DNA from 3 places in the Nocardioides piscis genome. Region 3 is predicted to be linked to each of the others. Evidence: riboswitches for the same ligand, from Rfam matches in the RefSeq annotation. Region 3 holds a riboswitch; each other region holds the start of a gene.
What was found. A riboswitch is a leader RNA that binds a small molecule or an ion and turns the genes downstream of it on or off. The one in region 3 is predicted to bind cobalamin.
Positions count from the first base shown of each region.

Region 1: another riboswitch for cobalamin. It lies ahead of G7071_RS18040 (terpene cyclase/mutase family protein); the one in region 3 lies ahead of G7071_RS14485 (ABC transporter substrate-binding protein).
Region 2: another riboswitch for cobalamin. It lies ahead of G7071_RS10080 (VWA domain-containing protein); the one in region 3 lies ahead of G7071_RS14485 (ABC transporter substrate-binding protein).

Region 1 is NZ_CP049866.1:3,662,144-3,667,894, reverse strand. It holds gene gatB (Asp-tRNA(Asn)/Glu-tRNA(Gln) amidotransferase subunit GatB) at 1-989, shown strand, start outside; cobalamin riboswitch at 1,010-1,145, shown strand; gene G7071_RS18040 (terpene cyclase/mutase family protein) at 1,224-2,567, shown strand; gene G7071_RS18035 (hypothetical protein) at 2,578-3,495, shown strand; gene G7071_RS18030 (energy-coupling factor transporter transmembrane component T) at 3,492-4,589, shown strand; gene G7071_RS18025 (ABC transporter ATP-binding protein) at 4,586-5,751, shown strand, end outside.
Region 2 is NZ_CP049866.1:2,045,491-2,051,241, forward strand. It holds gene cobM (precorrin-4 C(11)-methyltransferase) at 1-301, shown strand, start outside; gene bluB (5,6-dimethylbenzimidazole synthase) at 298-927, shown strand; gene cbiE (precorrin-6y C5,15-methyltransferase (decarboxylating) subunit CbiE) at 912-2,144, opposite strand; cobalamin riboswitch at 2,198-2,337, shown strand; gene G7071_RS10080 (VWA domain-containing protein) at 2,378-4,456, shown strand; gene cobO (cob(I)yrinic acid a,c-diamide adenosyltransferase) at 4,456-5,070, shown strand; gene cobBC (bifunctional hydrogenobyrinic acid a,c-diamide synthase/histidinol phosphate aminotransferase CobBC) at 5,067-5,751, shown strand, end outside.
Region 3 is NZ_CP049866.1:2,951,166-2,956,916, forward strand. It holds gene G7071_RS14465 (cobyric acid synthase) at 1-60, opposite strand, end outside; gene cobO (cob(I)yrinic acid a,c-diamide adenosyltransferase) at 57-632, opposite strand; gene G7071_RS14475 (ABC transporter ATP-binding protein) at 629-1,396, opposite strand; gene G7071_RS14480 (FecCD family ABC transporter permease) at 1,393-2,499, opposite strand; gene G7071_RS14485 (ABC transporter substrate-binding protein) at 2,504-3,454, opposite strand; adenosylcobalamin (AdoCbl) riboswitch at 3,504-3,652, opposite strand; gene G7071_RS14490 (aminotransferase class I/II-fold pyridoxal phosphate-dependent enzyme) at 3,664-4,584, opposite strand; gene G7071_RS14495 (histidine phosphatase family protein) at 4,623-5,198, shown strand; gene G7071_RS14500 (TerC family protein) at 5,398-5,751, shown strand, end outside.

The DNA.
Region 1 (5,751 bases), 710 kb from region 3:
TGATCGAGATCGTCACCCGCCCGATCATGGGCACGCGCGCCAACGCGCCCGCCGTGGCCAAGGCCTACGTCGCCCAGCTGCGTGAGCTGATCGTGGCGCTGGGTGTCTCCGACGCCCGGATGGACCAGGGCTCGATCCGCGCCGACGTCAACCTGTCCCTCGCCCCGGCCGGCAGCGGGGGCCTCGGGACCCGGACCGAGACCAAGAACGTCAACTCACTGCGCTCGGTCGAGCGCGCGGTGCGCTACGAGATGCAGCGGCACGCCGCGATCCTCGACGCCGGCGGCTCGATCCTCCAGGAGACGCGGCACTGGCACGAGGACACCGGCGTCACCACCAGTGGTCGCGTGAAGTCCGACGCCGACGACTACCGCTACTTCCCAGAGCCCGACCTCGTGCCCGTCGCACCGAGCCGTGAGTGGGTCGAGGAGCTCCGAGGCACCCTGCCGGAGAACCCGACCGAGAAGCGCTCGCGGCTCCAGGCCGAGTGGGGCTTCTCCGACCTGGAGATGCGCGACACGATCGGTGCCGGCGCGTTCGGGCTGGTCGAGCAGACGATCGAGGCAGGGGCGTCCCCGCAGGCGGCCCGCAAGTGGTGGCTCTCCGAGCTCGCCCGACGAGCCAACGACACCGACACCGACATCGCCGAGCTCGGTGTGACGCCGGCCGACGTCGTCGCCGTACAAGCCCTGATCGACAGCGGTTCGCTCAACGACAAGCTCGCCCGGCAGGTCTTCGAGGGGTTGTATGCCGGCGAGGGCACTCCTGCGGAGATCGTGGCCCAGCGCGGCTTGGCCATCGTCTCCGACGAGGGCGCGCTGAGCGAGGCCGTGGACGCCGCGATCGCGGCCAACCCTGACGTGGCCGACAAGATCCGCGACGGCAAGGTCGCAGCCGCCGGGGCGCTCATCGGAGCAGTGATGAAGCAGATGCGCGGCCAGGCCGATGCCGGGCGGGTGCGCGAGCTGATCCTGGAGAAGCTGTCCTGAAAGAGCATGGTGGAGAGCGGCGCTGTTAGTGTGCCCACGGAAACCAACATCTGCCTGCCACGGGGAAGCCGGTCCAATTCCGGCGCTGACCCGCAACCGTAGGCGTCCCGACCTAGTCGGGGCGCGAGCCGGACCGCCCGTGCAGGCACTGACAACCACGCTGCGAGGAAAACAGCGGGTGTCGCCGCCCGGCGCCTCCCGCTCGACAGCGGGAAGGACAGCATGACTCACGCAATGCGCCCCCACACCTGGCGCCGGGGTGCCGGCCTGGCGGCCACCGCTGCCCTGGCCCTCGCCACGCTCGCTCAGCCGGCCGCGGCCGAGCCGACCACGCCCGCCAAGACCGACGACACAGCCATCACCGTTGCCGGCTCGTGGCTCGAGGACGAGCTAATCGACGGTCTCATGGACGCCGGCGGCTACACCGACTTCGGCCTGACCCTCGACTCCGGCTTCGCGCTCGACCAGGCCGGTGAGAAGGGCGCAGTGGCGACGATCAACGCTGCGTTCCAGTCCGTGGTCAACGACTACATCTCCGGCGACGCCTTCGGCGACAAGGGCAGCACCTACGCCGGCGCGGTGGCCAAGGCCGCGACGTTCGCCCGCGTGACCGGGGCCAACCCGACCTCCTACGGCGGCGTCAACCTCGTGACCCGGCTGGAGGAGCGCGTCAGCTCGACCTCCCCGATCGTCGGACGTATCGAGGACAAGTCGTCGTACGGCGACTACGCCAACACCCTCGGCCAGTCGTTCGCCGTCCGTGCGCTCACCGAGGCCAAGTCGCAGCGCGCCGCTGACGCGCTCGGCTTCCTCCTCGCCCAGCAGTGCACGTCGGGCTTCTTCCGTGAGGGCTTCACCAAGGACAAGACCTCGGGCGCGCAGGGCTGCGCGGAGGGCCAGCCCGGCTCCGAGCCGAGCATCGATGCCACCGCGCTCGCGGTCGTCAACCTGCTCGAGGGTGACGCCAAGGGACCGGCCGTGAAGCCTGCCCTCGACAAGGCGACCGCGTGGCTCGCGAGCCAGCAGAAGAAGAACGGCTCCTTCGCCGGCAACTCCAACAGCACCGGACTGTCCGGCTGGGCCCTGGGCCTGGTCAAGGACAAGGACGCCGCCGCCAGGGCCGCGACCTGGGTCCGCAAGCAGCAGCCCGTCGACAGGAGCCGCTGCCGCAGCGCGCTGACCAAGGACATTGGCGCTATCGCCTATGACGCGAAGGCCGTCAAGGCTGCCCGAAACTCCGGGATCTCGGCCGGCGACGTGCGGGCACAGTGGCGTCGTGCCACCGCCCAGGGAATGGCCGTCCTGCAGTGGGCGTCTGCTTCCACCGATGAGCTCAGCGTCACCCTGAAGCGGTCGTCCGCCGAGGCCGGCGACAAGGTCCGCGTCAAGGTCTGGGGCCTCGATCCCGGCGAGCGCGCCTGCGTCTCCGTCAAGGGCGACGCGAAGCGGATCGTCGGCAAGGCCTCCACCAAGCCGGTCACGCGTAAGCTCACGATGCCCACCGGCAACAAGGTGCGCGTGGTGAAGGTCAAGACAGCCGCAGGGTCGGCCAAGGCCCGCATCGCGGTCAGCAACTGAGATCCCACCCGTGAGGAGAGCACCTCTCGTGCGTCTCGTCGCCGCGGCCGCCTCGGTGGCCGCGGCGACGTGCGCGCTCGGTCCGGTTGCGGAGCCGGCCGCCGCGGCCGCCTGCGGCTCGAGCACCGGCGTCACCGTGGTCGTCGACCCCGGTGCGCTGGGGGGTGCGCTCACCTCGGCGTGCGACGCGGGTTCGGGGCAGACGGCGTCCGACCGGTTCGCCGACGTCGGGGTCGTGCTCGACTACGTGCAACGCCAGCCCGGCTTCGTGTGCCGGGTTGACGGAGCCCCCGCGAGCGAGCCCTGCGTCAACACCCCGCCCGCCGACGCCTACTGGGCCCTGTGGTGGAGCGATGGGAAGAACGGTGCCTGGTCCTACGCCTCCATCGGCGCGACCGGCCTCCGGGTGCCTGAGGGCGGCGCCGTCGCCCTGGCCTGGCAGCAGGGGAGCGCCCGGCGCGTGCCGGCGACCGCGGCCCCGGCGCATGCGAGCCCCACTTCGTCACCGAGCACCACGGCCCCGAAGCCGACCCGAAGCCCCACGACCAGACCCACAGCCACGGCCACCCGCCCGGCGCCGGCAGTCACGGCATCGGACGTGCCCTCGGCGACGCCGAGCCCATCGGCTGCGAGTCCGTCGGCGCGCGACGGTGCGTCCGGAGTCGCGACGTCGGCACCACGCCCGCGCGTGAGCGGTAAGCCGAAGCCACCCCCGGCGAGGACCTCCGACGCCTCGCCCCGGGGCGGCGCCCCGAGCTCCACCGCATCGACCGAGGCGGCCCCCCGTGCTCAGGGTGCCGGCGCGGCCGAACCAGTGGCAGCCTCAGGCAGGGCTCCGACCTGGGTGACGTTGGGCGTCCTCGTCCTGCTCCTGGTCGCGATCGCCGCGATGGCATGGGCGGCGCGGCGCCGTACGCACGGCCGATGACTCCACGGCTGGCCCGCGACCTCCACCCGGTCGCGTGGTGGGTCTGGGCCGTCGGGCTCGCCACCGCGGCCACCCTCACCACCAACCCGCTGCTGCTCGTGCTGATCGTGGGGGTCGCCGCGACGGTGGTGATCGCACGGCGTTCCGACCATCCATGGGCGCGGTCGTTCCGGCTCTACCTGCTCCTCGGGGTGGCGATCGTGGTCATCCGAGTCCTGTTCCGGATCGTGTTCGGGGGAGACAGCCACGGTCGGGTGCTGCTCGTCCTGCCGACCGTCCCGCTGCCCGACTGGGTCGCCGGCATCCGCCTCCTCGGCCCGGTCACCCAGGAGGCGCTCCTGGCGGGGCTCTACGACGGTCTGCGGCTGGCCGCGATCGTGATCTGCATCGGTGCGGCCAACTCGCTGGCCAACCCCAAGCGGCTGTTGAAGTCGATGCCGCCCGCGTTGTACGAGATCGGCACGGCCCTGGTCGTCGCCGTCACCGTCTTCCCCCAGCTGGCCGACAGCGCCCGACGGGTGCGCGCGGCGCAGGCCCTGCGTGGCGACGCGAGCCGCCGGATCGGGCGGCTGCGCCGATTCCTCGTCCCCGTCCTCGAGGACGCCCTCGAGCGTTCGCTCGCGCTGGCGGCCGGCATGGACGCGCGGGGCTATGGCAGGGCGGGATCCGCCACCCTCGCCCAGCGCTGGACCACCGGCATCCTGCTCCTGACGGCGCTCTGCGGCCTGTGCGTCGGCATCTATGCCTTCCTCGACCACAGCGCTCCGCGCCTGCTGGCCGGGCCGATGCTCGGTCTGGGGACCCTGGTGGCGGTCGTCGGCCTCGTGAGCGCCGGGCGCCGTGTCGAGCGCTCGCGCTATCGCCCCGACCGCTGGCGCACCGCGGAGGTCGTCGTCGCAGCCTCCGGGATCGTCGTGGGCGCTCTCGTGTGGCGCCTGGCGGGCAGCGAGCCCTTCGTCGTCCATCCCTCGGTCTCGGCGATGCCCTACCTCAGCGTCCTGGCGCTCGGCGGGGCCCTGGTCGGGGCGCTGCCAGCCGTGGTCGCCCCGCCACCACGTCAGCCGTTGACGCCTCCGCTGGAGGTGGGTGCGTGATCGAGCTGCGCGACATCCACTTCACCTACGACGAGCGGCCGGTGCTGGGTGGCGTCGACCTGACGCTGGAGGAGGGCGAGCTCGTCCTCGTCTCCGGCCGCACCGGCGTCGGCAAGTCGACGCTGCTGGGAGTGCTCACCGGCCTGGTCCCCCGCTTCAGCGGCGGCACGCTGCGCGGCGACATCCTGCTCGACGGGGTCAGCGTGATCGACCAGCCGCCGCGAGAGCGCGCCCACGTGGTCGGCTACGTCGGTCAGGACCCGGTCGCCGGCTTCGTCACCGACACGGTGGAGGAGGAGCTCGCCTACGGGATGGAGCAGCTGGGACTGCCCGGCGACACGATGCGACGACGGGTCGAGGAGACGCTGGACCTGCTCGGGATCGCCGACCTGCGACACCGCGACCTCCGGGCGCTCTCGGGCGGGCAGCAGCAGCGCGTCGCGATCGGGTCCGTCATCACCACCCACCCGCGGCTGCTGGTGCTCGACGAGCCGACCTCGGCGCTGGACCCGAGCGCTGCTGAGGACGTGCTGGCGACGCTCACGCGCCTGGTCCACGACCTCGGGCTCACGGTGCTGCTTGCCGAGCACCGCCTCGAGCGGGTCGTGCCCTTCGCCGACCGGATGTGCCTGCTGGGGGGCGACGGCACGCTGCTCGTGGGCTCCACCCCGGACGTGCTGGCCGTCTCACCGGTGGTTCCCCCGATCATCGGGCTCGGCCGGGCCGCCGGCTGGTCACCGCTCCCGCTGAGCGTCCGCGACGCGCGCAGGGCTGCTCGCTCGCTCGACCTCGACGTCCCGACGACGCCGGTCCCCGAGGAGGGGGAGACCCTGCTCTCGGCGCGGGGCCTCACGGTCGCCCACGGCCGTGTCCCCGTCCTGGACGGAGTCGACCTCGAGCTCCGCAGCGGTCGCGTCACCGCGCTGATGGGCCGCAACGGGGCAGGCAAGTCGACGCTGATCTGGACCCTCCAGGGCACCCGGACCCGGCGTTCGGGATCGGTCTCGGTGACCGGCTCCGACCCTGCCCGCCTCGACGCCGCCGCGCGACGTGCCCTCGTGGGGCTCGTGCCCCAGACGGCGGCCGACCTGCTCTACCTCGAGTCGGTCGACGACGAGTGCGCTGCTGCCGACGCGGGCGCGGGATCGCCTGCGGGGACCTG
Region 2 (5,751 bases), 910 kb from region 3:
GGCGGCGTTCGCCGCGACCGGCGCCACCCTGGTGCTGCACCTCGCCATCACCCGGACACGTGAGCTGATGGTCGAGCTCGAGGCCGAGTACGGCGCCGACTGCCCGGTCGCCGTTGTCCACCGTGCCAGCCAGCCCGGGGAGCAGGTGCTGCGCGGGACCGTCGGCACCATCGCCGACCTGGTCGAGGAGGCAGGATTGAGGATGGCCGCGGTAATCCTCGTCGGGCGGGCGCTCGATCCGCGTCCGGGCGGCGAGTCCTTCCTGTACGCCGCAGGGCGCGAGCGGAGCAGCAAGCAGTGAACGACCTCTACGACGTGATCAACCGGCGGCGCGACACCCGCAGCGAGTTCACCGGGCAGCCGGTGGACCAGGACGCGCTGGAGCGGGTCCTGGCGGCGGCGCACTGCGCGCCCAGCGTCGGGATGAGCCAGCCGTGGGACTTCGTGCTCGTCCGGTCTCCGCAGACTCTTGCGGCCTTCCGCGCCCACGTGGCACGCGAGCGCGAGGTCTTCGCCGGGTCACTGGAGGGTGAGCGGGCGGAGACCTTCGCCCGGATCAAGGTCGAGGGGATCGTCGAGTCCGGGCTCGGCGTCGTCGTCGGCTACGACCCCAGCCGCGGTGGGTCCCACGTCCTGGGGCGCCACGCCATCGCCGACGCCGGGCTCTACTCGGTCGTCTGCGCCATCCAGAACCTCTGGCTCGCGGCGACCGCCGAGGGGCTTGGCGTCGGGTGGGTCAGCTTCTACCGCGAGGAGTTCCTGCGCGAGCTGGTCGGCTTCCCGGCCCGCGTCCGACCCGTGGCCTGGTTGTGCGTCGGGGCGGTCGGCCACCTACCCGAGGTGCCGGACCTGGAGCGGTTCGGCTGGCGGCACCGGTCGCCGCTTGCCGAGGTGCTGCACGAGGAGCGATATCAGCCGCGGGTGTAGGCCCACTGGGTGACCGTGCGGGCCGGCGCCCAGCCGGTGAACCGGCCGACCGGCGCCGCGGTCTCTACCGCGATCCGGGTCAGCTCGCCGCCGTGCTCGCAGTAGGCCTGTGCCAGCAGCTGCTCGGTCTCGATCGTGACACCGTGCACGACCAACCGGCCGCCGGGCGCCAGCGCGGCCAGGCACGCGTCGAGCACGCCGGGTGCCGTGGCGCCGCCGCCGACGAAGATCGCGTCGGGCGGGCGGAGCCCGTCGAGCGCGGCCGGGGCGCGCCCAGTGACCACCGCGAGGCCGGGCACGCCCAGCCGGGCCGCGTTTCGGGCGATCCGAGCGGCGCGCTCGTCGTTGCCTTCGACGGCGGTCGCGCGGCAGGTGGGGTGGGCGCGCATCCACTCGATGCCGATCGAGCCGGCGCCGGCGCCGACGTCCCACAGGTGCTCGCCGGGCACCGGTGCGAGCCTCGCCAGGGCGGCGGCCCGCAGGTCGCGCTTGGTGAGCTGGCCGTCGTGCTCGAAGGCGTCGTCGGACAGGCCGGTCGCCCAGCCGGCCACGGACGGGCCGGCCAGCTCGAGCGCCAGCACGTGCAGGCGAGGTGACGTAGCGGACCAGCCGGCCGCCGTGCCGCTCATGTGCGACTCGTCCGGGGCGCCGAGTTGACCCAGGACGTGGAGCACGCTTCCGCCATACCCCACCTCCGTCAGCAGGGTCGCGACCCGGGCGGGTGTGTGCTCATCGGACGAAAGCACCAGGACGCGGCGTGCCGGCGCCAGCTCGCGGCGCACCAGTGCGATGTCTCGACCGACGAGGCTGATCACGGCGCACGACTCCGCGGGCCAGCCGAGCCGGGCTCGGGCCAGCGCGACCGACGAGACGGCCGGATGGATGAGGACGCGGTCGCGACCCAGGACCTCGATCAGGGTCGCGCCGATGCCGGAGACGAGCGGGTCGCCGGACGCGAGGGCGACCACGGGCGATGTGCCGAGGTCCGCCACGAAGTCGGGCAGGCCCACGCGCAGAGGGGCCGGCCACGCCAGTCGCCGCTGCCCGGCGACGTCGGGGAGCAATGCCAGGTGGCGCTCGCCGCCCACGACGACGGCAGCCTGCAGGACGGTCTCGCGGAGGGGATCGGGGAGTCCCGACCAGCCGTCGGCGCCGATCCCGACGACCGTGACGACCTTGTCGGTTGGCGTCGTCGGTGGGGGAGTCGAGTCGGGCACGAGAAAGCACGCTATCGTCACCGCAGGCACGAGGTGCCCCAACGGCCTGTCCATCGGAAACGGTGAGCCATGGTCGGCGGGGAGAATCTGGGAAGCCGGTGAGAGACCGGCACAGGCCCGCTGCGGTAAATCAGGCCCTTGAACGAGTTGGGACCCGACAAGTCCGAAGACCGGCCTCGCGTCAGACCATGTCGATTGCACAGGATCGATGGCGAAGCGAGCGGGAGCCTCACATGCCACAGCACTACCCATTTTCTGCCGTCCTCGGTTGCGAGGCCGACGCCCTCGACGACATGGGCCTCGCTCTCGTCCTCACCACGATCACCCCCGAGATCGGTGGTGTCCTGGTGCGCGGCGAGAAGGGAACGGCCAAGTCGACCACCGTGCGCGCTCTGGCCGCGGTGCTCCCGCCGGTCGAGGTCTATGCCGCCGACCGGTTCTCAATCGACCCCGACGACCCGGCGGCCACCTCGCCCGACGGTCCGTTCGCCGGCGACGCGGAGGTGCACACCCGAGCGGTCCGGCTGGTGGAGCTGCCGGTGGGCGCCACCGAGGACCGCGTGCTCGGCTCGCTGCACCTGGAGCGAGCACTCTCCCATGGCAAGGTGGAGTACGAGCCCGGACTGCTCGCTCGCGCGCACCGCGGGATTTTGTACGTCGACGAGGTCAACCTGCTCCACGACCACCTCGTCGACCTGCTGCTCGACGCGGCGGCGATGGGCCAGGTGACCGTCGAGCGCGACGGGGTCTCGGTGGAGCACGCCGCCCGCTTCGTCCTCATCGGCACCATGAACCCCGAGGAGGGGGAGCTCCGCCCCCAGCTGCTCGACCGGTTCGGCCTGACGGTCGAGGTGGCGGCGCCGCGCGAGCCCTCGCTGCGCGCTGAGGTCGTACGCCGCCGGATGGCCTACGACGGCGACCCGGCCGCCTTCACCGAACGCTACCGCGACCTCGACCGGTCGCTGACCGAGCGCATCGAGTCGGCGCGCGAGCGCGCCGTCAAGGTGCGGCTGACCGATGTCGCGCTGCTCAAGATCGCCGAGGTCTGCGCGGCCTTCGAGGTCGACGGTCTGCGCGCGGACGTCGTCACCGCCCGGACCGCGGTCGCGCACGCCGCGTGGGCCGGCCGCGACGAGGTGACGCGCAAGGACATCCGTCGCGCCGCGCTCCTGTCGCTTCCGCACCGCCGGCGCCGCAACCCGTTCGACGCCCCCGGACTCGACGAGGATCTGCTCGACCAGGTGCTCGGCGACGACGAGCTGCCGCCCGAACCGCCCGAGGGGCGGGCACCGGACGAGCCGACCCGGCCTCCGGCTACCGACGATGGAGCCGAGGGTGGCCTGCCCGATGACGCCGATGACGGGTCGGACTCGCCTGTGGGCGAGTCCGACCCGTCGCGCGACCCCGATGACCCCGACGCCGAGCTGCCGCGGCCGGGCCCTGCTCCGGCCCCCGCACCCGAGCAGGGTCCCGGCTCGGTGGTGGGCGCCGCAGCGGCCTACCGCCCCAGGTTGCTCACCGTCCAGGGGCTGGGGGAGGGGGCTGCCGGCCGGCGCAGCCGGGCGCTGGCACGCACGGGTCGACGCGTCGGTGCGACCCGCGGCGACAGCGGCTCACTACACCTCGTCGAGACGCTGCTCGCGGCCGCCGGCCAGCAGCCGGCGCGGGGGCGGACCAGCGGTCGCGTCGACGTGCGGGCGGAGGACCTGCGGGTCGCCGTGCGGGAGGGACGCGAGGCCAACCTCGTGCTCTTCTGCGTGGACGCCTCAGGGTCGATGGCTGCGCGTCGCCGGATGACCCAGGTCAAGACCGCCGTCCTCTCGCTGCTGATGGACGCCTATCGCCGGCGCGACAAGGTCGGACTGATCACCTTCCGCGGGCAGGACGCCGAGCTCGTCCTGCCGCCCACGCACTCGGTCGAGATCGCCGCGGCGCGGCTCGAAGAGCTGCCGGCCGGAGGCCGGACACCATTGGCGGCGGGTCTCCTCGAGGCGGTGAAGGTGCTGCACCGGGAGCGACTGCGCGATCCACGGCTGCGACCGCTCCTGGTCGTGGTCACTGACGGTCGGGCCACCGACGGCGCCGATGCGGTCGCCCGCTCGATGCGCGCCGCAGAGCACGTTGCTGGCCTGCGCATCACCACTGTCGTCATCGACTCCGAGGTCGGCCCGCTGCGGCTCGGGCTCGCTGTGCGGCTCGCCGAGGTGCTCAGCGCTGAGCACCTGCCGGTCGCCGAGGTGAGCGCCGAGGCACTGACCGGCGCCGTCCGCAGCCACACCGCGCTCAACCTCTTCGGGCAGGGGGTGGCCTGATGCCCCAGGGTCAGCCGACCGTCATCCCCGACGACGGGCTCACCACCCGTCAGCGCCGCAACCGCCCGCTGGTGATGGTGCACACCGGCGACGGCAAGGGGAAGTCGACCGCGGCTTTCGGGGTCGGGCTTCGCGGCTGGAACCAGGGCTGGCGGATCGGGGTCTTCCAGTTCGTCAAGTCCGCCAAGTGGCGCATCGGCGAGCAGACCGTGCTCGAGCGGCTCGGCCGGCTTCACGAGGAGACCGGCGAGGGTGGTCCGGTCGAGTGGCACAAGATGGGGTCGGGCTGGTCGTGGACCCGCAAGCAGGGCGACGCCGAGGACCACCAAACGGCGGCGGTCGAGGGCTGGCAGGAGATCAAGCGACGACTCGCTGCGGAGACGCACGACCTGCTGATCCTCGACGAGTTCACCTACCCGATGAAGTGGGGCTGGGTCGATGTCGACGACGTGGTCGAGACGCTGCGCACGAGAAGCGGCTTCCAGCACGTCATCATCACCGGCCGCAACGCCGACCCCCGGCTGATCGAGATCGCCGACCTGGTCACCGAGATGACCAAGGTCAAGCACCCGATGGACGCCGGCCAGAAGGGACAGAAGGGCATCGAGTGGTGAGCCTGCCGCGGCTCGTGGTCGCCGCCCCCTCGACCGGGCAGGGCAAGACCACCATCGCGACGGGGTTGTTGGCCGCGCTGCGCGCCGCCGGCCACGAAGTCAGCGGGCACAAGGTTGGGCCCGACTACATCGACCCCGGCTACCACGCCCTCGCCTCGGGCCGCCCCGGCCGCAACCTCGACCCGCACCTGGTCGGCGAGGAGCGGATCGTGCCGTTGCTGCTGCACGGAGCCCTGGGTGCTGATCTCGCGGTCATCGAGGGCGTGATGGGCCTGCATGACGGCCGGCTCGGCACAGACGGTTTCGCCTCGACCGCCCACGTCGCCGCCCTCACACGGTCCCCGGTGGTGCTCGTCCTCGACATCGCCCGCCAGTCGCGCTCGGTGGCGGCGGTCGCGGCGGGTATGGCGGCGTACGACCCGAACATCGACATCGCCGGCGTCGTCCTCAACCGCGCGGGCTCCGACCGCAACGTCGAGGAGATCCGACGTGCGTTGTCGATGCCCGTGCTTGGCGTGCTACCCAGCGACGAGGACCTGGCTACGCCCTCGCGGCACCTTGGGCTTGTGCCCGCCGCTGAGCGGCACGACTCGGTCGCGCTGGTCGGGCGGCTCGGCGAGCAAGTGGCGAAGTACCTCGACCTCGACGGGTTGCTGGCGGTCGCGCGGTTGGCACCGGAGC
Region 3 (5,751 bases):
GGTGACGGTGGACTTGCCGGCACCGCTGGTGGCACCGCAGACCAGCAGGGCGCCGCTCAATAGTCGATCCCCTTGCGTGCCCGGATGCCTTGTTCGAAGGCGTGCTTGACCTTCACCATCTCCGTGACGGTGTCCGCGACGTCGATGACCGGCTGCGGCATCTCACGTCCGGTGAGGAAGACGCTGGTGTCGGTCGGTCGCTCCCGCAGGGTCGCGGCGACGTCGTCGGCGTCGATCCAACCCCAGTTCATCGGATAGCTGACCTCGTCGAGCAGGATCATCCGGTGCTCGCCTGCGTTGATGAGGTCCTTGGCGAACGCCCAGGCCGCCACTGCCTTGGCCCGGCTCTCGTCGAGGTCGGTGGAGTCCCAGCTGAAGCCGTCGCCGGCGGTGAACCAGTCGACCCCGATCTGACGGCTGATCTTCTCCTCGCCGGTGTGCCAGCTGCCGCTCTTGATGAACTGCACCACGGCGGTCGGCCACTCCCGCGCCACCGACCGCAGCACGGTGCCGAAGGCTGCCGTCGACTTGCCCTTGCCGTGGCCGGTGTTGACCAGCACCAGCGACGGCGCCGAGTGCAGCTCGCGCTTGTCGTAGGGGCGCTTCGTGCGCGGCTCTGCGTGGTCTGTCATGGGGTGTTCCTTCCGGTGGTGGTCGAGCGGTGGGGGAGGACGACGAGCTCGTCGTCGAGTCGGTGCACGTCGAGCGGGGTGCGATAGACGCGCGACAGCACGGCGGGGTCCAACACCTGGCTGGGGGCACCGACCGCCTCGGTCGACCCGGCTGCGAGCAGCTGGAGGCGGTCGGCGTGGCGCGCGGCGGAGCCGAGGTCGTGCATCGCGGCGATCACGCTGATGCCGTCTTGTCGTCGCAGCTCGTCGACCAGGCTCAGCACCTCGGCCTGGTGGCCGAGGTCGAGGGCGCTGGTCGGTTCGTCGAGCAGCAGGACCCGGGTCTGCTGGGCGAGGGCTCGTGCCACGACCGCCCGTTGGGCCTCGCCACCCGAGAGGGACGTGACGGGACGGTCGGCGAACTCGTCGAGACCCAACCTGCCGATCACGTCCGCTGCGATCCGGCGGTCTCGGCGGGTCTCGCCGCGCAGCCAGCCCAGGTGGACCGTGCGGCCGAGCAGGACGTATTCCACGACCGACATGCCGTCGGGCAGCAACGGCGCCTGCGGCATCAGCGCGATCTGAGTGGCGCGCGGGCCGGCCCCGATCTCGAGGGTGCCGGTGTGGCGCAGGACGCCGGCGAGCGCCTTGAGCAGGGTCGACTTGCCGGCGCCGTTGGGCCCGATCACGCCGAGCCACTCCCCGGCGTCCAGCTCGAGGTCGATGCCGTGCAGCACCTCCGTGCGGCGAAGGCGGACCCGCAGTCCGGCGGCGCGGAGCCTCATCTGGGTCCACCCCGGCGCCAGAGCACGAACGCGAAGAAGGGAGCTCCCACGAACGCCGTGATCACGCCCACCGGGAGCTCAGCCGGTGCGACCAGCGTGCGTGCGCCGACGTCGACGCCGGCCAGGAAGGCACCCCCGAGCAGCCCCGAGAGCGGCAGGATCACCCGATAGCTGTGACTGGTGAGCATCCGCACCACGTGCGGCACCACCAGCCCGACGAACGCGATCAGGCCGCTGACCGACACCGCCGCAGCCGTCATCAGGGTGGCCGCGACGATCACGACCAGCCGCACTCGTGCCGGCTTGAGTCCGAGCGCCATGGCCTCGTCGTCCCCCAGGCGCAACACGTCGAGGTGTCGGGCGCAGCCGAGCAGCACCACGCCGGAGAGGACGACATAGGGGAGCAGCAGCAACACCTGGTCCCAGCCGTGGGTGGTGAGCTGCCCGAAGAGCCAGCTCAGTGCCTCTCGCGCCCTTGTCTCGTCGAGCTGCTGCAACGCATAGGTCTGGGCTGCGGAGAAGAGCGCCGCCATCGCCACGCCGGAGAGAAGCAGGGTCGCGGTCGAGGCGAACGAGCCGCGAGCGATCAGGGCTGACCCGCTGACTGCGAGCAGTGCGCCGGCGAACGCTGCTGCAGGGACTGCGCTGAAGGGCCCGAAGCTCAGGTCCAGTTCGAAGCCGAGCGCGAGCACGGCGCCGAGTCCGGCCCCCGCCGAGACCCCGAGCAGGTAGGGGTCGGCGAGCGGGTTGCGGAAGACCCCCTGGTAGGCGGCTCCGGCCATCCCGAGCGCCGCCCCGACGAGCATGCTCAGCACCATCCGCGGCAGCCGGATGGACCACAGGATCGCCTCCTGGGAGGTGGTCAGCCCTGAGTCGACCGCGACCCCGGGCAACGCGTCGAGCAGCGCCGACACCACTCCGGCCACCGGCAGCCCGGCGGCGCCCCGGGTCGCGCTGACCAGGCCCGCAACTGCGAGCACGGCCAGCGCGACCATCAGGGCAGGCAGGGACAACCGATAGGCACGATCGGCCGCACGGACGACCGTGCCGGGCGTCTCGAGCGCCGGTGACTGTGCCGGTGCCGAAGTGGTGTCGGTCAGCATGTGCTCAGCCGACTGGCGTCTTGACCGAGGCCATGGCGTCGGCGATCGACTCGATCAGCTGCGGCAGCCTCGGCCCCCAGCGTGAGGAGATGTCGGCGTCGACGGTGACGATGTTGCCGTTCCTGACGGCGCTGACGTTCTCCCATCCGGGCCGGTTCGCCACGTCGTCGGCGGTGTAGCTGACCTGGTCGGTGATCACGATCAGCTCGGGATCGGCGGCGATCACCGCCTCCTCGGTCAGCTGCGGATAACCGCTCTTCTGCTTGTCGGCCGCGTCGGCGACGTTGGTCGCACCGAGCGAGTCGTACACCGATCCGATGAAGCTGTGCGAGCTGGCGGCATAGAGCTTCTCGTCGAGCTCGTGATAGATCCGCAAGCGGTCCTGGGGAGCGGCTGCCAGCCCCTCGTCGACCTCGGCCCGCATGTCGGCCACGACCTCCGCGGTCTCGTCGACGTGACCGGTGGCCATACCGAGGGCCGCCACCCCGTCATAGCCGTCCTCGACGGTGGCCGGAGCCTCGTTGACGATGGTCGGGATGTCGAGCTTGGCCAGCGCGCCGACGATGCCGTTGGTGTCGTTGGCGATCACGACGAGGTCGGGCTCGTAGCCGGCGATGGCCTCGACGTTCGGGTCGTACGCCGACAGGTCGGTGGTCGGTGCCTCCGCCGGATAGGTCGAGTATTCGTCTGCGGCGATCACCTGGTCCCCAGCGCCGATGGCGAAGAGGATCTCGGTGGCCGAGGGGGAGAGGGAGACGATGCGCTCGGGCCGCGAGTCGAGCGTGACCTCGCCGTTGGCGGCGTCGATCGTCACCGGGAAGTCGGCGGCCGAGGCAGAAGTCGTGGCGTCCTCGGACGCACTGGAGGCCTCGGACGAGCTGGCTTGGCTGCAGCCGGTGAGGGCGAGCGAGGCGGCCAAGAACAAGGCGGCGGGCACGGGTCGGATGTGGTTCAACGTTCCTCCTGGTTGATCGAGGAGGAAGCGATCGCACGACGTCATTGCCGGACGAACCCACCCCTGTCCTCGAGGGCGATGCGGTTCACGTCGTGAAGGTCGACCGGACTTGTCCACCAGGTTCTGGTGGCTTGACCGTTGCGGGACAGTGCCGGACTCTCACCGGACTTCGTCTTCAAGACGCCGCGAAAGTTACACCCAACGAGGACTCAGGTCGCCGGGGGGTCCAGGGCGAGCGCGAGGGCACGATCGAGTCTGCCCAGCTGTTCCGGATGTGGTACGGCGATGCGCGCGACACCCGGCATGCCGAAGCTCGTGCAGTCGCGGACCAGGGCTCCGTGCGGTGCCAGGGCCTCGCGAAGCGCCGGCCGGTCGACCAGCACCCAGGGTGCTGCGCCGTGGGTCACCTCGAGGTCATAGCCACGCAGCAGCGCCACCAGGTCGTCGCGTGCGTCGCTGATCTGCGCCGACCAGCTGGGCAGGTCTGCAGACCCGAGCAGGTCCGGCAGCACCGCCAGAGAGAGGGCGCTGGTCGACCAGTGCGGCTGGTGGCGACGCACCCGGACCAGGTCGACCGGGTCCTCGACGAGCACATAGCCGAGTCGCAGTCCCGGACAGGCGAAGGTCTTGGTCAGAGAACCGACGACCAGGCCCGCACGCCCCGCAGTCCAACGGCCGGTGGCCAGCGCATGGAACGCCTCGTCCCAGATGTCGGCGTGCTCCTCGGCGCCTGCCAGCCTGCCGGTCGGGCTGTGCGGGTTGCTGCGCCACACGGGCCCGTGGTTACTGCGCGGGTGCAGGGCGAACTCCGGCTCACCGAGCACCTGCCCGCCGTACTCGGCGATGAGGAGAGCGATCGCCTCGCTGCCACCGTTGGTCAGCAGCAGCCGCGTCGGGTCAACGTCCAGCGCCTGGGCCAGGAGCCTGGTCGCCGGCCCGTCGTCGGGGTAGTGGCCGAGCGTGTTCAGGTGGCGGGTCACCAGCGCTGAGACGTCGGCGGCGAAGGGATTGAGGTTCTGCGAGAGGTCCAGCAGGTCGCTCGGGTCGAGCCCCAGCGCCCGGGCCACTGCCGGCCCGTCACCCCCGTGCGTGCCGGCGGCAGGCAGGGCACGGGTGGTGGGCTCGGGCACCCGCCGAGACTACTGACACGTGCGGCAGACTCCCGGCCGTGACTCATCTGGTCTACCTCGTCCGTCATGGCCAGTCGGAGTGGAACGTCCGGCGCTTGACCCAGGGACAGACCTCCCACCCGAGGCTCACGATGTTGGGCCGTGAGCAGGCAAGCCGCGCCGCATCGCTGATCAGCGACGACCTGGCCTGCCGACCGGTCACCCGGCTCGTCACGAGCGACCTGGTGCGCGCGGTCGAGACCGCCGAGGTCGTGGGCGACGTCCTCGGGGTGGCCCTGGCGCTCGACCCGCGCCTGCGTGAGCAGCACCTCGGCCGGCTCGAGGGACGGGGGTATGACGAGACCTGGGCGGCCGCGGAGGCGCACGACTGGGCCGATCCGACCCTCCCGGTGGCCGGTGGGGAGTCGATGATGGACGTCCACGACCGGCTTGCCGCCGTGCTGGGCGAGGTGGCCGAGGACCACGACAGCGTGACGGTGCTGGTCTCGCACGGCGACGCGATCCGGTCCGCGGTCTCCCACCTCATGGGTGTGGCTCCGCACGAGGCGCCCTGGGTCGAGGTCGCCAACGGGGCCGTGGCGCGCGTGGACGGGTCGATCACCTGGCTGGGCTGACCCGCCGGCTTGACATACGAAGCGTGATTCGTGAATGATGTCTCGCACGAGGGGAGTACCCCACTCACGGCGTCATCGTCACTCCGGTCGGCCCTGCCCGGCCCGGTGCGCCGACCGCGTGGACCTGGGCACATCGTGTCCGCGCGGTGGGGGAGACCTCCATGGCCCGCTGCATGCGGGCAGATGGAGGTTCTGAGCAATGGATGTCCCCGTTTGGGCCTGGGCCGCGGTGCTTGCGGTCATCGTGGCGATGCTCGCCGTCGACTTGTTCGCACACCGCGAGGCACACGTCGTCTCGGTGAAGGAAGCGGCGATCTGGTCGGCTGTCTGGGTCAGCCTCGGTCTGGCCTTCGGTGGTGTGGTCTGGTGGACCTACGGCTCCCAAGCCGGCGGCGAATACTTCGCCGGCTACCTGATCGAGAAGTCGCTGGCAGTCGACAACGTCTTCGTGTTCGCGCTGATCTTCACCTACTTCGCGGTGCCGCGGGAATACCAGCACCGCGTCCTGTTCTACGGCGTGCTCGGCGCCCTGGTGTTCCGAGCGATCTTCATC